One region of the Enterobacter sp. UPMP701 genome, then DNA from elsewhere that is predicted to be linked to it. Evidence: predicted binding sites of a transcription regulator. Region 1 holds the regulator's gene; each other region holds the start of a gene.
The links. The regulator CRP, encoded in region 1, controls carbon source genes, mostly activating them, when cyclic AMP is high. The targets are predictions, from matches to a motif close to ATGTGANNNNNNTCACAT.
Positions count from the first base shown of each region.

Region 2: ACWKXT_RS19465 (YjcB family protein) is a predicted target of CRP. The motif match lies at 2,769-2,786, and genes of this name have one in related genera.
Region 3: ACWKXT_RS09140 (CidA/LrgA family protein) is a predicted target of CRP. The motif match lies at 2,338-2,355, and genes of this name have one in related genera.
Region 4: rhaS (HTH-type transcriptional activator RhaS) is a predicted target of CRP. The motif match lies at 2,754-2,771, and genes of this name have one in related genera.

Region 1 is NZ_JBSKJN010000010.1:40,554-45,496, reverse strand. It holds gene argD (bifunctional acetylornithine/succinyldiaminopimelate transaminase) at 1-561, shown strand, start outside; gene ACWKXT_RS18770 (YccS/YhfK family putative transporter) at 558-2,645, opposite strand; gene crp (cAMP-activated global transcriptional regulator CRP) at 2,703-3,335, opposite strand; gene ACWKXT_RS18760 (OsmC family protein) at 3,647-4,051, shown strand; gene ACWKXT_RS18755 (phosphoribulokinase) at 4,118-4,943, opposite strand, start outside.
Region 2 is NZ_JBSKJN010000011.1:45,875-50,817, forward strand. It holds gene soxR (redox-sensitive transcriptional activator SoxR) at 1-227, opposite strand, end outside; gene soxS (superoxide response transcriptional regulator SoxS) at 326-652, shown strand; gene ACWKXT_RS19460 (EAL domain-containing protein) at 659-2,224, opposite strand; gene ACWKXT_RS19465 (YjcB family protein) at 2,848-3,129, shown strand; gene ssb1 (single-stranded DNA-binding protein SSB1) at 3,190-3,720, opposite strand; gene uvrA (excinuclease ABC subunit UvrA) at 3,972-4,943, shown strand, end outside.
Region 3 is NZ_JBSKJN010000003.1:101,223-106,165, reverse strand. It holds gene dusC (tRNA dihydrouridine(16) synthase DusC) at 1-610, opposite strand, end outside; gene ACWKXT_RS09150 (AraC family transcriptional regulator) at 652-1,449, opposite strand; gene ACWKXT_RS09145 (type 1 glutamine amidotransferase) at 1,509-2,219, shown strand; gene ACWKXT_RS09140 (CidA/LrgA family protein) at 2,404-2,799, shown strand; gene ACWKXT_RS09135 (CidB/LrgB family autolysis modulator) at 2,796-3,491, shown strand; gene cdd (cytidine deaminase) at 3,621-4,505, shown strand; gene sanA (outer membrane permeability protein SanA) at 4,632-4,943, shown strand, end outside.
Region 4 is NZ_JBSKJN010000012.1:59,596-64,538, reverse strand. It holds gene rhaT (L-rhamnose/proton symporter RhaT) at 1-908, shown strand, start outside; gene rhaR (HTH-type transcriptional activator RhaR) at 909-1,757, opposite strand; gene rhaS (HTH-type transcriptional activator RhaS) at 1,831-2,625, opposite strand; gene rhaB (rhamnulokinase) at 2,927-4,396, shown strand; gene rhaA (L-rhamnose isomerase) at 4,393-4,943, shown strand, end outside.

The sequences.
Region 1 (4,943 bases):
GCGCTGCTGGTGTTTGATGAAGTGCAGTGCGGAATGGGGCGTACCGGAGACCTGTTTGCCTACATGCACTACGGCGTGACGCCGGATATTCTGACCAGCGCCAAAGCGCTCGGCGGCGGTTTCCCGGTGAGCGCGGTGTTGACGACGCAGGAAATTGCCTCCGCGTTCCACGTCGGGTCTCACGGCTCCACCTACGGCGGCAACCCGCTGGCGAGCGCCGTGGCCGGCGCCGCGTTCGACATCATTAACACGCCGGAGGTGCTAAACGGCGTTAGCGCGAAGCGCGAGCTGTTTGTGAAGCATCTCCAGCAGATAAACGATAAGTACGCCGTTTTCAGCGAGATCCGCGGCATGGGGCTGCTGATCGGTGCCGAGCTGAAGCCGCAGTACAAAGGCCGCGCGCGCGATTTCCTGCACGCCGCCGCCCACGAAGGGGTGATGGTGCTCAATGCCGGGCCGGACGTGATGCGTTTTGCGCCGTCGCTGGTGGTAGAAGACAATGACATTGAAGACGGGTTAACCCGCTTTGCCGCGGCGGTCGAGAAGATCGTTAAAGGCTAATACTCGGTTCGCTTTAACCGGCGCGTTAACCAAATGCCGTGATGCGGGCGCTGACGCCATGCCACCGACGAAATGGTGTGCATGGTGTTCAGATGTCCCAGCACGCGCTGCAAATGCTGCTCCAGGGTGCTCATCGGCCCGTGGGTCAGCGTCTCCGGCGCTTCCAGAATGTTTGAATCCCCCGACTCACCCGGCGCGTCATACTCCAGACGCTGCTGACACCTCTGCAACGCAATTTCACACGACTGCAAATAGCGTTGCGCCAGGTCTGGCGTCAGCATCGTGTGTTCGCGCGCCAGCGTGGTCATGGCATTAATGTGCTCGACGATAAACTGGCTGTGCGTGACCCACAGCTTCATGTCTGCCAGATAGTGCGCGTTAAAGCCCGGCTCCTGCATCGCCTGGTTAAGGGAGTTAAACAGGGCGTTGTGCGCCTGGTTGACCTTCATGCGCTCGTAGGCCAGCGGAGAGGGCTGCGGGTCATCGCTCAGAATAAGACGAATGGCCTGCTGGTCAGCTTCCAGCGCGTCGTGGGCGTTCTGCCTCAGTAGCCCGCTCTGCCACTGCGGCCACAGCCAGACCATGCCGCCAAAGGCGATCAGGCAGCCAATCAGCGTGTCGATCAGACGGGCAACAATAAACTGTTCGCCGTTAAGCGTAAGTAGTTGCAGGGTATACACCGCCGTCACCGTAAAGCCCACCATCGCCCAGCCGTAGTTTTTACGGATAATCAGATAGCTAACCAGAGTGATCGCCAGCATGCCCGCCAGGGTATAGCCCTCGGGGACGTGGAAGTGCAGCGTCACGCCCGCAATAATCAGACCCGCCATCGTGCCGCCAGCCCGGTGCAGAATGCGCACCCGCGTGGCGCCATAGCCATTCTGGGTGACAAACAGCACGGTCATTAAAATCCAGTAGGGTTTCGGCAGGTGCAGGGCCATTCCCATCAGGCTGGCGATGCTGAGCATGACGCTAATCCTTGCGGCGTTGCGCAGGGCGGAAGATTTCAGCGACAGGTAGCTTTTAAGGGCGGGCAGCAGCGGCAGACGTTTCTGTTTATCCGCCATCAGGTCGCGGGGGTAAAGCGGGCGCTGGGTGCGCAGCACGCGGGCGATGCGGCTAAAGTGCCATGCGGCAAACTGGCCGACCGGGTTTTCCGGGTGCTGGCGTGCAATTTTCTCCAGCGCGCCGAGCTGTTTGTCCATGGAAAAGCGTGTCGGGTAGCGGTGATAGAGAATATCATCGGCCAGCACCCGCAGGCGAGCGGAGACGGTTTGCGCGTTCCAGCGGATCACCGCTTCGGCATGGCTGCGCTCAACCAGCTTTTGCACCTCCTGCGGATGGTGCAGGCTTACGGAAATATGCTCCTGCAGATCGAGCCCGACCTGGAAGGTGCGCAGCAGCCGTTTGTATTCGTGATTTCTGTTGGCGGCAAGCATGTGCAGCTGCTGATAGCACTGGCTTATCAGGTCCACCACCTTTTGCTGGCGCGCAAGCAGCGGCGGCAGCGATTTTTCCGGGTCGGTATGCTGGGTGAGCAGGGTGTATTTGGCTTCGCAGTAATCGGCCAGTTGGCGGTAGAGCAGGCTCAGGGATTCGCGCAGCGGCTGTTCCCGCCACAGCCAGAACCAGAACCAGTTAAACAGCCCGTACCACAGCGTGCCAAGGGCGTAGATCAGCAGCGGCTCCCACACGGGCATATTCCCGGCCAGGCTCAGGGTGAAGATGGCCGCAATGAGTGACGCGGGAAGCAGACGGGCATGGAGCGAGCTGATTTCGGCGGTGACGCCGAGAGTCATCGCCAGCACGGTCAGGATCAGCGGCAGCGGAATGTCGCGGGCCAGTAAGATCTGGACGGCAAGGCTACAGCCAGCAAACAGGCTGCCACCGATAATCAGGCGTTTGAAAAAGCGTTTATGCGGCGTATCCAGACCGGCAATGTTGCAGCAGGCGGGGACGAGGGAAAACAGCAGACCTTGCTGAAGGTGTCCGAGGATCAGGCCCACGGCCACAGGAAGACACAGCACCAGCGTTTGTCGCAGTGCGTAGTTAACTTCCGGGTGATAGATCAGCCTGCGCCACATGGGGAATAGAGACAAAAACGGCGTGACACCTTGCGATGACACGCCGTTTGACCGGGATTAACGGGTTCCGTAAACCACGATGGTTTTACCGTGGGCGGAGATCAGGTTTTGATCTTCCAGCATTTTCAGAATACGGCCCACTGTTTCGCGGGAGCAACCGACGATCTGACCGATTTCCTGACGGGTAATTTTAATTTGCATGCCGTCAGGGTGGGTCATCGCGTCTGGCTGTTTCGCCAGGTTCAGCAGGGTCTGCGCGATGCGGCCGGTAACGTCCAGGAAGGCGAGGTTACCCACTTTCTCTGACGTGACCTGCAGACGGCGCGCCATCTGAGAAGAAAGACGCATCAGGATGTCAGGGTTAACCTGAATCAGCTGACGGAATTTCTTGTAGGAAATTTCAGCCACTTCACATGCTGTCTTTGCTCGAACCCAGGCGCTACGTTCCTGGCCTTCTTCAAACAGGCCCAGTTCACCGATAAAATCGCCCTGGTTCAGATAAGAAAGGATCATCTCTTTGCCTTCCTCATCTTTGATCAGCACTGCCACCGAGCCTTTGACGATGTAATACAACGTTTCCGCTTTTTCACCCTGGTGAATCAGCGTGCTCTTCGATGGGTACTTATGAATGTGGCAATGAGACAAGAACCATTCGAGAGTCGGGTCTGTTTGCGGTTTGCCAAGCACCATGCGCTGTTATCCTCTGTTATAAGCTGTCACCAGAGTCATCAGATGCATCCGGACTCTGGGGTTGCAATCGAATTCTTACCCATACCCTGGGAAGTCGGCTGTCGTAACGTTTCGCAGCCAGTAAAGTTTGATGTCCTCTGCATACATGTGTAACGTCAATGTATTACTGTAGCATCCTGAGTGTTTTAGCATAGCTTTCGCCGCGTGTCTCCTGGTGTCTCGCTTCAGCATGATGCAGGTCGCCTTCCATTGCGAGAAATGTAACGTGCGCGTAATCTGTCACCAAAAATGCAACGTTGGAGTTAATGAATATGCAAGCGCGCGTGAAGTGGGTTGAAGGTTTAACGTTTCTGGGCGAGTCCGCATCAGGACACCAGATTTTGATGGACGGTAACTCCGGCGATAAAGCGCCAAGCCCAATGGAAATGGTGCTCATGGCGGCAGGCGGATGCAGCGCGATTGACGTGGTGTCGATTCTGCAAAAAGGCCGTCATGACGTGACGGATTGCGAGGTAAAACTCACTTCAGAACGTCGCGAAGAGGCGCCACGCTTGTTTACCCATATTAACCTGCACTTTATCGTCACCGGCAAAGAACTGAAAGACGCGGCGGTTTCACGTGCGGTGGATCTTTCTGCGGAGAAATACTGCTCTGTGGCGTTAATGCTGGAGAAAGCGGTAAAAATCACCCATTCGTATGAAGTGATCGAGGCTTAATTATTGGGGCATCGTGCGTGTTGATGCCCTCACCCTAACCCTCTCCCACAGGGAGAGGGAACATGTTCACGCGATCTGCTTCCCTTCCATCAGTCGCTGAACCAGCGGCGTCATGATGAGCTCCATCGCCAGCCCCATTTTCCCGCCCGGTACCACTAACGTGTTCATGTGCGAAATAAACGAGCCCTGCAGCATCGCCAGCAGCCAGGGGTAATCTATACCTTCGAGATTGCGGAAATGGATCACCACAAAGCTCTCATCCAGAGACGGGATACTTTTGGCGGCAAACGGGTTGGAGGTGTCCACCGTCGGCACGCGCTGGAAGTTAATGTGGGTGCGGGAGAACTGCGGCGTGAGGTAATTGATGTAATCTTCCATGGAGCGCACCACCGAGTCCATTACCGCCTCGCGCGAATGGCCGCGCTCGCTCATGTCACGCGTCAGCTTCTGGATCCATTCCAGGTTAACGATAGGGACCACGCCGACCAGCAGATCCACATGGCGTGCCACATCGTGCTGAGGCGTAACTACGCCACCGTGCAATCCTTCATAAAACAGCACGTCGGTCGGTTCCGGCAGCGGTTGCCAGGGGGTAAAGGTGCCCGGCACCTGGTTCCAGGGTACGGCTTCGTCGTAGGTGTGCAAATACTTGCGGGACTGCCCGGTGCCGCTCTGCCCGTATTCACGGAAGGTCTGTTCCAGCAGGCCGAAATCATTGGCTTCCGGGCCGAAGTAGCTGATGTGTTTACCCAGATCGCGCGCCTTGCGGATCGCCATGTCCATCTCAGGCCGCGTATAGCGGTGAAAGCTGTCGCCTTCGACCTCCGCCGAACGGAGATTCAGCTGGGCGAAAATCTTGCGAAAAGCGAGGCTGGTGGTGGTGGTTCCCGCA
Region 2 (4,943 bases), on a different contig from region 1:
GCCTCGCCAATCGTCGCCAGGGGAATGCCGATGCGTTGCGCAATTTTGATAATCGCCACGTAGCGGAGCACGTCACGGGTATAGCGGCGCTGGTTACCGCCGTTACGGATGCTTTTAATTAACCCTTTGCTTTCATAGAAGTGGAGCGCGGATACCGCAACGCCGCTTCGCTTAGCCACTTCACCGGGGGTTAAAAGCGCTTTAATGCGCGGCAATCTCTTTTCCATAAAACCTCTTTACCTCAAGTTAACTTGAGGAATTATACTCCCCCGCAGAGAAAACGACGAATCAACCGAGAAAGTTGTATCTACAGAGGGGCAACCTTATGTCGCATCAGCAAATTATTCAGACACTTATTGAATGGATTGATGAACATATCGACCAACCGTTGAACATTGATGTGGTCGCAAAAAAGTCGGGCTATTCGAAATGGTATTTACAGAGAATGTTCCGCACCGTTATGCATCAGACGCTGGGCGAGTACATTCGTCAGCGCAGGCTGCTGCTGGCGGCACAGGCGTTACGCTCAACGCAGCGGCCTATTTTTGATATCGCGATGGATCTTGGCTACGTCTCGCAACAAACCTTTTCCCGCGTGTTTCGCCGCGAGTTTGACCGCACGCCAAGCGACTACCGCCACCAGTTGAATTAAAGCGTATCAGTGCAAAGGTTGCTGCTGCCAGGTCATAAACTCCTGGGGCGGCATCGCTTTCGCGAAGTGCCATCCCTGACAAAACTGAACGCCGCGCTTCAACAACCAGCTCACCTGCTCTGCCGTCTCCACCCCTTCCGCGATGGTTTTAAGCCGCAGGCTTTGCGCCATCTCAATAATATGCTCGGCGATCAGGTGGCTGGTACTGTTGGTCGTTAAGGTATCGATAAACGATTTATCGATTTTCAGAATATCCACGTTCAGCGAGTAGAGGTTGTGCAGGTTCGAGTAGCCCGTACCGAAATCATCGATCGCCACTTCATAACCCGCCTGACGGAAAGCCTGAATCACCGGCGTGGTTTTCGGCACGTCGATAAAACCGCGTTCCGTCACTTCGATTTTAATTTGCTGGGCGCGTACGGCGTAGTGGCGGGCCTTGTCAGAAATCATGGCGATCAGCCGCGAGGAGTGAAAATCCGTGGCCGACAGGTTAACTGAAATATAGAGATGCGGATGCGCCGCCAGGAAATGGCCCAGATCGCTGAACACCTCCTCAACGACGTAATCCGTAATGCGCTCGCTCATTCCCTCTTTTTCCGCCAGCGGAATAAACTCAGCCGGGCTCATCACCTGCCCGTCGAAACCTGGCCAGCGCAACAGCGCCTCTGCCCCCACGCACTGGTTGCTCTTAATATCGATAATCGGCTGATAATGCACACAAAGCTGGCGCTTGTTCAGCGCCCGGTGCAGTAACCGCCCCGGCGAATTAAGTTCACGATGGGTGCGGGACCACACCAGCAAAATAATAATGCTGCAGATCATGCCCAGCGGCAGCGTTAACGTCGCCTGATGATAGAGCATTTCATAAAACCGTTTATCTGACGTCGACACAATAGCGGCAATAGGTCGTTTTGCCGATTTTACGACAGTATAAAAGCGGTTATCTTTTTGAAATACTGATTCCTTATCCCGAATCATCGCGTTTAATAAAGAAACATTGGCTTTCTGGCTGAAGGAAAAGAATGCGTTCGTTACCGTGTCGTACACCCCCCATGCAAGGGAATGATCGGTGGACATCACTTCACTGTAAGAAAGCGGATTGACCACTACGACATAATTTCCGCGCTGCATATACGTCATTTTATAGCCAGTATAAAATGGTGTATCGCGAAAATAATAGATAGCGACGTCAGGTTTACGCGTGTAATTAGCGACGGGAATGGTGTAGGGTTCTTCCGGTGTAAAAACGGTCGAACAAAGAAAATTCTGACCTTCAGCATAAATTAAATCGGCAACAAACAGGCGACCACGAACAACGTTCAACATATATTGACGGTGCCCTGGCGTACAACGTTCACCCTGATATTTTTCTGCCTCGTCCCGGGCCAGCTCAACCTGTTGAATTACCAGTTCTGTTTTGTCTAAAGCCAGTTCAGCAAAGGTACGTAGCTGAGCGCTCGTTTCCGACACGGCTCTGAGCTGGGCAAACCATAGGGCAAGCATCACCGGCAGCATAACTACCATGATGATCCCTACCACCCTGAGCATTTTGCGCCGCGCGCTACGATTCATTTCCCGCCCTATATCCCTGCATGTTGTACGCCTGTAGTAATGAAGGCCGGATGCTTTGTTAAACAGGTGATTACGTTGCATGAATCATGCGAAGTTAGCAACTGACTTTTAGTATTAAAAATCTTAAATTTCGTTATGACGATAATATTTTCCCGTAAGCTAAACTGTAAGTATTCGTTCCGTTTCAATTAAGGAAAATATTTATCCAGCGCGTATGGGAGGTTGGAAGAGAACACAACAGAGGATCGCTGATTAAGCCAAACTTCTGGCGGCATGAAAAAAGTACAACTTCAACATGACATTTTATCCTATTTATTCGGGTATATTTTGTTCATTGATTTATAAATAATCAGCGCTCATCGGACTATTTTCATGATGAGAATAACGCGTCTTCTATAAAAACGACGTAGCCGGCTCGCCTCTTTCTCTTCCGCTGACCTCACCGCTTGCCCGGTGGGGAGGCCAGTCCGCCCTGCCCACGCTTTTTTGCGGGTAATAAAATCCCCCTTTTTGGCCGCACAGACACTGGCGAATAAATCAACAAATGTGATATAGTTCACACATATTGTGTAACGAGAAACACCGTTTCATTCAGTTCGTCTGTTTTGTTGAGGATGGGTTTTATGGCAACCATTACTACCAGCATGGTTCTTCTTCGCTGGCCTTTGTTGAGTGCGGTTTTGATGTTTTTAGCCAGCACGCTGAACATTCAGTTTCGTAAATCTGACTACGCTGGCCTTGCGGTAATCAGCACCCTGCTGGGGCTGGGCGCAGCATGCTGGTTCGCGACAGGCCTGCTTGGCATTACCCTGTTGGATATTGCCGCCGTTTGGGAAAACATTAAAGTGGTGATGGTGGAAGCCATGAGCCACACGCCACCAGACTGGCCAATGGTGATTACCTGAGCCCTCTATCAATAAAAAAACCCAGACGATGTCTGGGTTTTTTGTTTTTGCATCCGTGGATCAGAATGGAATGTCGTCGTCGAAGTCCATTGGCGGCTCGTTAGACGGCGCCGGAGCAGACTGCTGCTGCGGACGAGACTGCGCGCCGCCGCTGAACTGGTTGCCGCCCTGCGGCTGCTGAGGCTGACCCCAACCGCCCTGCTGCTGATTCTGACCGCCACCTGCCGGTGCGCCACCGCCCTGACGGCCACCCAGCATCTGCATGGTGCCGCCCACGTTCACCACCACTTCCGTAGTGTACTTCTCAGCGCCGGACTGATCGGTCCATTTGCGGGTACGCAGCTGGCCTTCGATATAGACCTGAGAACCTTTACGCAGATATTCACCGGCCACTTCGGCCAGTTTGCCAAACAGCACAACGCGGTGCCATTCGGTCTGCTCTTTCATCTCACCGGTCGCTTTATCACGCCAGGATTCGGAAGTAGCCAGCGTAATGTTGGCAACTGCGCCACCACTCGGCATGTAGCGTACTTCCGGGTCCTGGCCCAGATTACCGACGAGAATCACCTTGTTTACGCCTCTGCTGGCCATGTGCGTGTCTCCTGAATACGTTTCTTAATAGTGTAAACGCGCGAGTGTACCATTTCCATGCTGCACTTTGATAGTTGCGTAGCACGTTCCAGAGTTCTCCCGCGAACTCGACATTGTTACACAGTGAATCAGAAAATGCATTCCAATACTGTATATTCAAACAGGTCAAATTGTGTCATAATTAGCCGTTTCTGACAGCCGTTTGTCCTTCAAACAAACCAGGCAATCCGTGTTCCAACCGGGAAAGGTGAATGGATAAGATCGAAGTTCGGGGCGCCCGCACCCACAATCTCAAGAATATCAACCTCATAATCCCTCGCGACAAACTCATTGTCGTGACCGGGCTTTCGGGGTCTGGCAAATCCTCACTGGCTTTCGACACTTTGTATGCCGAAGGACAGCGTCGTTACGTTGAATCACTCTCGGCGTACGCGCGTCAGTTCCTGTCGCTGATGGAAAAACCGGATGTCGACCACATTGAAGGGTTGTCCCCTGCTATCTCCATTGAGCAGAAGTCTACCTCGCATAACCCGCGCTCCACGGTCGGTACTATTACCGAAATTCACGACTACCTGCGTCTGCTGTATGCGCGCGTGGGCGAACCGCGCTGCCCGGACCACGACGTCCCGCTGGCGGCCCAGACCGTCAGCCAGATGGTGGATAACGTGCTGTCGCAGCCGGAAGGCAAACGCCTGATGCTGCTGGCGCCGATCATTAAAGAGCGAAAAGGCGAGCACACCAAAACGCTGGAGAATCTCGCAAGCCAGGGCTATATCCGCGCCCGTATCGACGGTGAAGTGTGTGACCTGTCGGATCCGCCAAAGCTGGAGCTGCAGAAGAAGCACACCATCGAAGTGGTGATTGACCGCTTTAAAGTGCGTGACGATCTCGCCACGCGTCTGGCTGAATCCTTTGAAACCGCGCTCGAACTCTCTGGCGGCACGGCCGTGGTCTCCGACATGGATGACCCAAAAGCGGAAGAGCTTCTCTTCTCCGCCAACTTCGCCTGCCCGATTTGCGGCTACAGCATGCGCGAGCTGGAACCGCGTCTGTTCTCGTTCAACAACCCGGCGGGCGCGTGCCCGACGTGCGACGGCCTTGGCGTGCAGCAGTATTTCGACCCGGACCGCGTGATCCAGAACCCGGAGCTGTCGCTCGCGGGCGGGGCCATTCGCGGCTGGGACAAGCGTAATTTCTACTATTTCCAGATGCTGAAATCACTG
Region 3 (4,943 bases), on a different contig from region 1:
AGATTTCGCCGTTGGCGATCACCGGAATGGTGAGGCGTTTGCGGATTTCACCGATCGCCTGCCAGTTAATGCGCTCGGCTTTGTAGCCATCTTCTTTGGTGCGGCCATGCACCACCAGCTCGGTAGCCCCGGCCTGCTGCACCGCATCGGCGATTTCAAACTGCCGGGCGTCGCTGTCCCACCCCAGGCGCACCTTCACCGTCACCGGCAAATGCGTAGGCACGGCCTCACGCATGGCTTTCGCGCCGCGGTAAATCAGCTCTGGATCTTTCAGCAAGGTCGCCCCGCCGCCGCTGCCGTTAACCAGCTTCGACGGGCAGCCGCAGTTGAGATCCACGCCGTAAGAGCCCAGCTCAACCGCGCGGGCAGCGTTTTCCGCCAGCCATTCAGGATACTGGCCGAGCAGCTGAATACGCACCAGCGTGCCGGAAGAGGTCCGGCTCTGGTTGTGCAGCTCGGGGCACAGGCGGAAGAAGGATTTTACCGGCAACAACATATCGACCACGCGCAGGAACTCCGTCACGCAGAGATCGTAATCGTTCACCTCGGTAAGCAGCTCGCGCACGAGCGAGTCGAGCACGCCTTCCATTGGGGCCAGTAAAACACGCATAGCAGTACCTGTAAAAAAAGACGCGCTATAGTAGCCGCTCTCTATATCGCTGGGAAGCGCTTCTGTTCAGGGAGAAAGTCACCCGGGGTTGCCCCAACAATGACGCGAAACGCCGCCGCAAATGCCGCCGGGCCAGAAAACCCCAGCATCCAGGCTACCTGTTTAACCGGGTACCCGTTTGCGAGGAGATCCAGCGAGGCACAAATCCTTGCACGCTGTCGCCAGGCCCGGAAGCTAAAGCCGGTATCTTTGATAAACGCGCGTGAAAATGTGCGTTCAGACATCGCGGCCCGTTCCGCCAGCCTTTCCAGAGAAAGATTCCAGAGATTGTTGGCAATGATGTCACAGGCAACGCGATGTAAGCGCTCATCAACGGGCATCGGCAGTTCGGCCGAAATCTGCTGCGTCTCGCTGAGGATATCGAGCAGCAAAACGGCCATGCTGCGCTGGCTTGCCGGGCGGTATTCCGCGCTGAACAGCCCGGCAATCAGCTCTTTGAACAACGCTGTCGCCATAATCACGTGAACCTCTTCTTTCCGCTTAAACGGTTCGCATTGCGATATCAGCGCCGGGCTAAACCAGACCGCGCGGAGCTCCGTTGCGGATAACACGCTGTAGGTGTGTTCCTGAAAGGGAGGGATCCACAGCGCGCGCTGCGGCGGTATTACCCAGCGTTTGCTTCCGGTTTCGACCAGCATGACCCCTTTGATGGCAAACAGTAGCTGCCCCTGCGAATGCTGGTGAGGCGGATCCACTTCACCGCGCGTGTAGCTAATTGCCCCTCTTGACCATCCGATGGCATCATCGTGAATTGGCGTTTTATCGACAACGGTTGGCATTTCACATTCCTCCCTTCCTCTTATGATGCTGCTTGTACACGTAACCAGAGAGAGACGCAATGCACATCCATTTTATCATTCATGAACATTTCGAAGCGCCAGGTGCCTATGAAACCTGGGGGAAAAATCGCGGCTGTAGCCTGAGCTACACCAGAGTTTATCAGGGCGATCCTTTACCCGAGGAGCTGGGGCGCACAGACCTGCTTATCATCATGGGAGGCCCGCAGTCACCCGCCACGACGCTTGAGGAATGCCCCTGGTTTGATGCGCAGGCGGAAAAAGCACTCATCAGCCGCGCGATAGAGGCAGGTAAAACGGTGATAGGCGTTTGTCTGGGCTCACAGCTTATCGGTGAGGCGCTGGGCGCAGCGTTTTGCCATAGCCCGGAAAAAGAGATCGGCAAATTTCCCGTCAGGCTTACAGATGCAGGCAAGGCGAACCCGCTGTTTGAAGATTTTGGCCACGAGCTGAACGTCGGTCACTGGCATAACGATATGCCAGGGTTGACGACGCAGGCTAAGGTTCTCGCTTACAGCGAGGGCTGTCCCCGCCAGATCGTGCAATACGGCGAACGGGTTTACGGTTTTCAGTGCCATATGGAACTGACGCCGGAGGTTGTAGAGCTGCTGATTGAGCATTCGCAGAACGACCTTCGCCGTGCGGATGAATTCCGTTTTGTCGAAACGGCGGAAAAACTCCGCTCGCATGATTATTGCGAAATGAACCAGGCGCTGTTTTCTTTCCTCGATAAACTGACCGCCTCGCGCTGATGCAATCTCTGGCTCGTCACTTCGCCACCGTACTCCCTTTCCTCTAAACTGTAGCCTGTCCCTGTAAGGCGATACCCGACGTTCCATTCCGGAATGTCTGGTATGCTCAAAATTCATGATGTGATCCGTGGCACATTTTTAGGTTTAATTGTATGATGAATGCGTTTCAGTAAGGACTATCACCATGAGCAAATCATTGAACATTATCTGGCAATATCTGCGCGCATTCGTCCTGATTTACGCCTGCCTGTATGCTGGCATTTTCATCGCGTCGCTGCTGCCTATCACCATACCCGGCAGCATTATCGGTATGCTGATCCTCTTTGTTTTACTGGCGCTGCAAATTCTGCCTGCAAAGTGGGTTAACCCTGGCTGCTTCGTCCTTATCCGCTACATGGCGCTGCTGTTCGTGCCCATCGGCGTGGGCGTCATGCAGTATTTTGATTTGCTCAAAGCGCAGTTCGGCCCGATTGTGGTCTCCTGCGCGGTCAGTACGCTGGTGGTTTTTCTGGTGGTGAGCTGGAGTTCGCATCTGGTACATGGCGAACGTAAAATGGTCGGGGAGAAAACAAAAAAATGATGGCTAATATCTGGTGGTCGCTGCCGTTAACCCTGCTGGTTTTCTTCGCCGCGCGCAAGCTTGCCGCTCGTTTCAAAATGCCCTTGCTGAACCCGCTGCTGGTGGCGATGGTGGTGATTATTCCCTTCCTGCTGCTCACCGGCATTCCCTACGAACGCTACTTTGCGGGCAGCAAAATTTTAAACGATCTCCTGCAACCCGCCGTTGTCGCGCTTGCCTTTCCTTTATATGAGCAGCTGCACCAGATCCGCGCCCGATGGAAATCCATCATTACGATCTGTTTTGTGGGAAGCCTGGTGGCGATGATCACCGGCACGTCGGTGGCGCTGTTGATGGGAGCCTCCCCGCAGATTGCCGCCTCTATTCTGCCTAAATCGGTGACCACGCCTATCGCGATGGCGGTAGGCGGCAGCCTCGGCGGGATCCCGGCCATCAGCGCGATGTGCGTTATTTTCGTCGGTATTCTCGGCGCGGTGTTTGGTCACACCCTGCTGAACGGGATGCGTATTCACACCAAAGCGGCGCGCGGGCTGTCGATGGGCACCGCCTCGCACGCGCTGGGCACTGCACGCTGCGCGGAACTGGACTATCAGGAAGGGGCGTTTAGCTCGCTGGCGCTGGTCATCTGCGGCATTATCACCTCCCTGCTCGCCCCGTTCATTTTCCCCGTGATTCTGGCGGTGATGGGCTAAAATTTGCGATGCGTCGCGCAAATTTCATTTTGATTTCATAAGTTGCATACATAATGAGAAGTGGATCACATATAAAGCCCTGACGGCTCCGTAAACTACCGATCCATTAACCTTTATGAGGCAAACGCCATGCACCCACGTTTTCAAGCTGCCTTCGCTCAGCTTGCAGAAAATTTGCAGTCAGCCCTGGCTCCCGTTCTGGCAGATGCACATTTCCCCGCCCTGCTGACGGCGGAGCAGGTCACGGTGCTGAAACAGGCAACGGGGCTGGATGAAGACGCATTGGCTTTCGCACTGCTCCCCCTGGCTGCCGCCTGCGCCCGGGCCGATCTTTCCCACTTCAACGTCGGCGCCATTGCGCGCGGCGTCAGCGGAACCTGGTACTTCGGCGGGAACATGGAGTTCCTCGGAGCAACCATGCAGCAGACTGTTCACGCCGAGCAGAGCGCCATCAGCCACGCCTGGCTGCGCGGTGAGAAAGCCCTGAACGCCATCACCGTTAACTACACCCCATGCGGCCACTGCCGTCAGTTTATGAATGAGCTGAACAGCGGGCTGCAGCTGCGCATCAACCTGCCAGGTCGCGCGCCGCACACGCTGGGGGATTACCTGCCGGACGCCTTCGGGCCGAAAGATCTGGAAATTAAAACGCTGCTGATGGACGAGCAGGATCACGGTTACGCCCTGTCCGGCGATGACCTGAGCCAGGCGGCCATTCGCGCGGCGAACAAGAGCCACACCCCGTACAGCAAATCCCCGAGCGGCGTGGCGCTGCAGTGCCGCGATGGCGGGATCTTCACCGGCAGCTATGCGGAAAACGCCGCGTTTAACCCAACCTTGCCGCCGCTGCAGGGCGCGCTTAACCTGCTGAGCCTGAACGGCTACGACTATCCGGACATTCAGCGCGCTATTCTGGCAGAAAAAGCCGATGCACCGCTGATTCAGTGGGACGCCACCGCCGCAACGCTCAAGGCGTTAGGCTGTACGACGATTGACCGCGTTCTGCTTGCGTGATCCTTCCGGCGGGCAGAAATGCCCGCCACGTTGCTGAAAAACCCCTCAGTTGAGTCGCTGTTTCTTGCGCTAACCAGGCGGGTAAAGTAGCCTGAGTTAAATTTCATCCACGAACGAGCCATCTCCATGTTAAAGCGCGTTTTTTACAGCCTGTCTGTCCTGGTCGGCATACTGCTGTTTATCGTGCTGGGTCTCGACCGCTGGATGAGCTGGAAAACCGCCCCCTACATCTTTGATGACCTGCAGGATCTGCCCTATCGCCAGGTGGGCGTGGTGCTTGGCACCGCCAAATATTACCGCACCGGGGTGATCAACCAGTATTATCGCTACCGCATTCAGGGCGCGCTGAACGCCTATAACAGCGGCAAGGTGAACTACCTGCTGCTGAGCGGCGATAACGCCCTGCAAAGCTATAACGAGCCGGTGACGATGCGGAAG
Region 4 (4,943 bases), on a different contig from region 1:
CCGTGTCCTGGCTGATTTTGCCGTGGACAATCAGCGCCATGCTGCTACCCGATTTCTGGGGCTACTTCTCCTCCTTCAACGCCTCCACCCTGCTGCCGGTATTCCTGTTCGGCGCGATGTGGGGCATCGGTAATATCAACTACGGCCTCACCATGCGCTACCTCGGCATGTCGATGGGCATCGGCATCGCGATTGGCATTACGCTGATCGTCGGCACGCTGATGACGCCCATCCTCAACGGCAACTTCGACGTACTGATCAACACCCAGGGCGGGCGAATGACGCTGCTGGGCGTGCTGGTGGCAGTAATCGGCGTGGGGATCGTCACCCGCGCAGGCCAGCTAAAAGAACGCAAGATGGGCATCAGGGCCGAAGAGTTCAATCTGAAGAAAGGGCTGCTGCTGGCGGTGATGTGCGGCGTCTTCTCGGCGGGCATGTCGTTCGCCATGAACGCCGCCAAACCGATGCACGACGCCGCTGCGGCGCTGGGCGTCGATCCGCTGTACGTTGCCCTGCCAAGCTACGTGGTGATCATGGGCGGTGGCGCGCTGATAAACCTCGGTTTCTGCTTCATTCGTCTGGCAAAAGTAAAGAAGCTGTCGGTAAAAGCCGATTTCTCGCTGGCAAAACCGCTGATCGTCACCAACGTCCTGCTCTCCGCGCTCGGCGGCCTGATGTGGTATCTGCAATTCTTCTTCTACGCCTGGGGTCACGCCAGCATTCCGCCGCAGTATGACTATATGAGCTGGATGCTGCACATGAGTTTCTACGTGCTGTGCGGTGGGCTGGTTGGGCTGGTGCTGAAGGAGTGGAACAACGCCGGGCGTCGTCCGATTGGCGTGCTGAGCCTGGGCTGCGTGGTGATTATCATTGCGGCCAATATCGTCGGCCTCGGCATGGCGAATTGATTACGCTGCTTTTCGACTGCGATGACGCCACTGAACCGGCGTCATCCCCACCTCGCGGTTAAACACCACCGAAAAGTAGTTACTGTCCTCAAAGCCGCAGCGCATCGCCACTTCACTCACCATCAGCTCCGTATGCTGTAACAGATACTGGGCGTGGCAGATGCGCAGCTGACGCAGATAATGGTTGACCGTCATCCCCGTCTGGGTGCGGAATTGCTGGCGCAGCGCGCGCTCGCTGCACTGCTCCTGCTCGCAGAATTTTTCCAGCACGAAACTCTTGTTCAGGCTACCCGCAAGCCGGGTGATGAGCTTATCCAGCAGCGCTTCCTGCGTGGTGGCGGAGGGATTATCCGTGGCGTAACGATGACGTTTGAGGGTCATCACCAGCTGGGCGAAAAGCAGCTCCGACATCTGGTTTGCCACCGGATCGCTCTTCTGGCTCTCCTGCTCCAGCTGGGAAATGGTCTGGCGCACCTGAGCCATACCGTTGCTGCTTAAGCGCCAGTGCGGTTCGCCTCTGGTATCAGGAAAGCCCGGGATGTTGCCCGCCCAGTCGACATTCAGTTTGAGCCTGTCAGGGCAGTAGATGACGTTCTGCAACACCAGATCGTTAACCGAGGCGTAAGAGTGCTTGTCTTCAGCGCGAATGTAAAACAGGTCTCCACGCGTGATGCGGTAGGGTCGGTCGTTGAGGACGTGCAGGCCGTTGCCACGCCACACCAGCACCAGCTCGCAGAACTCATGGGTGTGCTCGGCAAAGACATTTTGCGGATAACGGTCGGCCACCGCAACGGCCTGACTTGCGGAGGCAAAAAAATCATCTTTGCGAAGAATGAGTTGAGCAGCCACACCACAACCTCTACGGCGAATAACCGGACATTATTAGCGTTTTTGCGGCCTGAAAACGGTGACTACTCTCGCGTTACTGAAGCAACGCGTCCTTACCCTGACGAATATCGCGCGGCGACCAGCTAAACTCACGGCGAAAAAGCGTCGAAAAGTGGTTACTGTCGCCGAATCCGCAGCGATAGGCGATATCGGTGACGCTTTCGTCGGTATGACGTAAAAGGTGACGCGCTTTGATCAGGCGCAGACGGTTGAGGTAGCGCTGCGGCGTCAGCCCGGTATGCTGCTTGAGCTGACGATGCAGCGTGCGCAGCGAGAGCGAAAAGTCATCTGCCAGCGTTTCCCAGCAGACATCTTCGGCAAAATGATCTTCCAGCCCTTCCACCAGGCTGCTGCGCCGCAGCAGTACCAGCAGTTGCATAAACAGCAGCTCGCGGGTGGCGATGGCGTGCGTCTCCTGCCCGTCCTCGCTCTGCTCCATCTGGCTCACCAGCTGCCGCACCTGCTGCAACGTGGACTGATTCACCCGCCAGTGCGACGGGTAGTGGCCGTCCTTCTCCTGCGGCAACAGCTGATTCAGCCCGGAAAGAAACTGGAACCCATCCGGAGAACGATAGAGCACATTGGTCAGGCACAGGTTGTCGGTATGTTCATACAGATGCCTGTCGTGGTCGCGCACGAAGCACACCGTACCGCCGCTGATGGTATACGGCTGACCGTTAAACACGTGGATGCCCGTTCCGTGCTCAACAATCACAATCTCATGAAAATCATGATGATGTTCCGGGAACGCAGCCTGAGGAAGCCGTGGCTCAATCGCGACGGGAGATGCCCCCGAAGGGAAAAAATCGACGCTGTGCAGTACGGTCATAACGGCCCCCACCAATGAGAAAAGTTCTCAAAATAGTAATTAAGGCTTTCCTCGCTCACCTTAAATTTTTGACAGCAAACCGCGCAAAAGCTGCCGTTTTTTCAAGAAACGAGCGGAAAGATCGGGAAATGCGGTCAGCGTCACACTGCCTGCAAACCCCGCCATTACTGGAAACTGTGAACTCCCTCACGTTCATCTTTGCTTTCTTGCCAGCGCGAGATTTGGGCTGTCAGTGGCGAGAAGGTGGCTATTTCTTCCCTTTCTTACACTCCTCGCTAATGACTTAAGAAAGGACCCGACCATGACTTTTCGCCATTGTGTGGCTGTCGATTTAGGCGCATCCAGCGGCCGTGTAATGCTCGCCACCTGGGACTGTGACCTGCACACCCTTACGCTTCGCGAAATGCACCGTTTCGCCAATTGTCTGCAAAAACAGGACGGTTTTGTTACCTGGGATATCGATGCGCTGGAGGCGGAGATCCGCACCGGACTTCATAACGTCTGCAAGGACGGTATTCGCATCGACAGTATCGGCATTGATACCTGGGGTGTGGATTACGTGCTGCTGGACAGTCACGGCGAACGCGTCGGCCTGCCCGTTTCCTACCGCGACAGCCGTACCGCTGGGCTGATGGCGCACGCCATCGCGCAGCTTGGCAAGGAGAACATCTATGGTCGCAGCGGCATCCAGTTTCTGCCGTTTAACACGCTGTACCAGCTGCGCGCGCTGGTGGAGCAACAGCCAGAGCTGGTCGAAAAGGTGGCGCATGCACTGCTAATCCCGGACTACTTAAGCTACCGTCTGACCGGCAACATGAACTGGGAATACACCAACGCCACCACCACCCAACTGGTGAACATCAACACCGATAACTGGGACGAAAACCTGCTGGCGTGGACGGGCGCATCGCCGTCCTGGTTCGGCACGCCAACGCACCCCGGAAATGTGATCGGTCAGTGGATTTGCCCGCAGGGGAATGAAATCCCCGTCGTTGCCGTCGCCAGCCACGATACCGCCAGCGCGGTCATTGCCTCGCCGCTCGCCGGCAAAGACGCGGCGTACCTTTCTTCCGGCACCTGGTCGCTGATGGGCTTTGAGAGCAAAACGCCGTACACCAGCGATGCCGCGATGGCGGCGAACATCACTAACGAAGGTGGCGCCGAAGGGCGCTACCGGGTGCTGAAGAACATCATGGGCCTGTGGCTGCTCCAGCGGGTGCTGAAAGAGCAGAACATCACCGACCTGCCCGCGCTTATCGCGGAAACCGAAACGCTGAAGGCCTGCACCTTCCTGATTAACCCGAACGACGACCGCTTTATCAACCCGGCGCACATGAGCGCTGAAATCCAGGCCGCCTGTTTTGAAGCGGGGCAGCCGGTACCTTCCCGCCCCGCCGAGCTGGCGCGCTGCATTTTTGACAGTCTCGCCCTGCTCTATGCCGACATCCTGAGCGAGCTGGCTGACCTTCGCGGCAAACCGTTCACGCAGCTGCATATCGTGGGCGGCGGCTGCCAGAACCAGCTGCTGAACCAGCTCTGCGCGGATGCCTGCGGCATTACCGTGGTGGCAGGTCCGGTTGAAGCCTCCACGCTCGGCAATATCGGCATTCAGCTGATGACCCTGGACGAACTTTCAAACGTTGACGATTTCCGGTCGGTGGTGACGGCGAATCACAGCCTGACCACCTTCACCCCCCATCCCTGCCATGAAATTGCCCGCTATCGGGCGCAGTTTCAGCAAAAACGACTGACTAAGGAGCTTTGCGCATGACCACTCAACTTGAACAAGCCTGGGGCCTGGCTAAACAGCGTTTCGCCGCCGTCGGCGTGGATGTCGAAAAGGCGCTGCGCCAGCTCGACCGTCTGCCCGTCTCCATGCACTGCTGGCAGGGTGATGACGTCGCCGGTTTCGAGAATCCGGGCGGTTCCCTGACGGGTGGCATTCAGGCCACGGGTAACTACCCGGGCAAAGCGCGCAACGCTACCGAACTGCGTGCGGATCTGGAGCTGGCGCTGAGCCTGATCCCCGGGCCAAAACGCCTGAATCTGCACGCCATTTATCTGGAGTCCGACGAGCCGGTCGCGCGTAACGAAATCAAACCGGAGCACTTTAAGCACTGGGTGGCGTGGGCGAAAGCCAACCGGCTGGGTCTCGATTTTAACCCGTCCTGCTTCTCGCACCCGCTGAGCGCGGACGGGTTTACCCTTGCGCACGCCAACGACGAAATCCGCCAGTTCTGGATCGACCATGTCAAAGCCAGCCGCCGCGTCTCGGCGTATTTCGGCGAGCAGCTTGGCACGCCGTCGGTGATGAATAT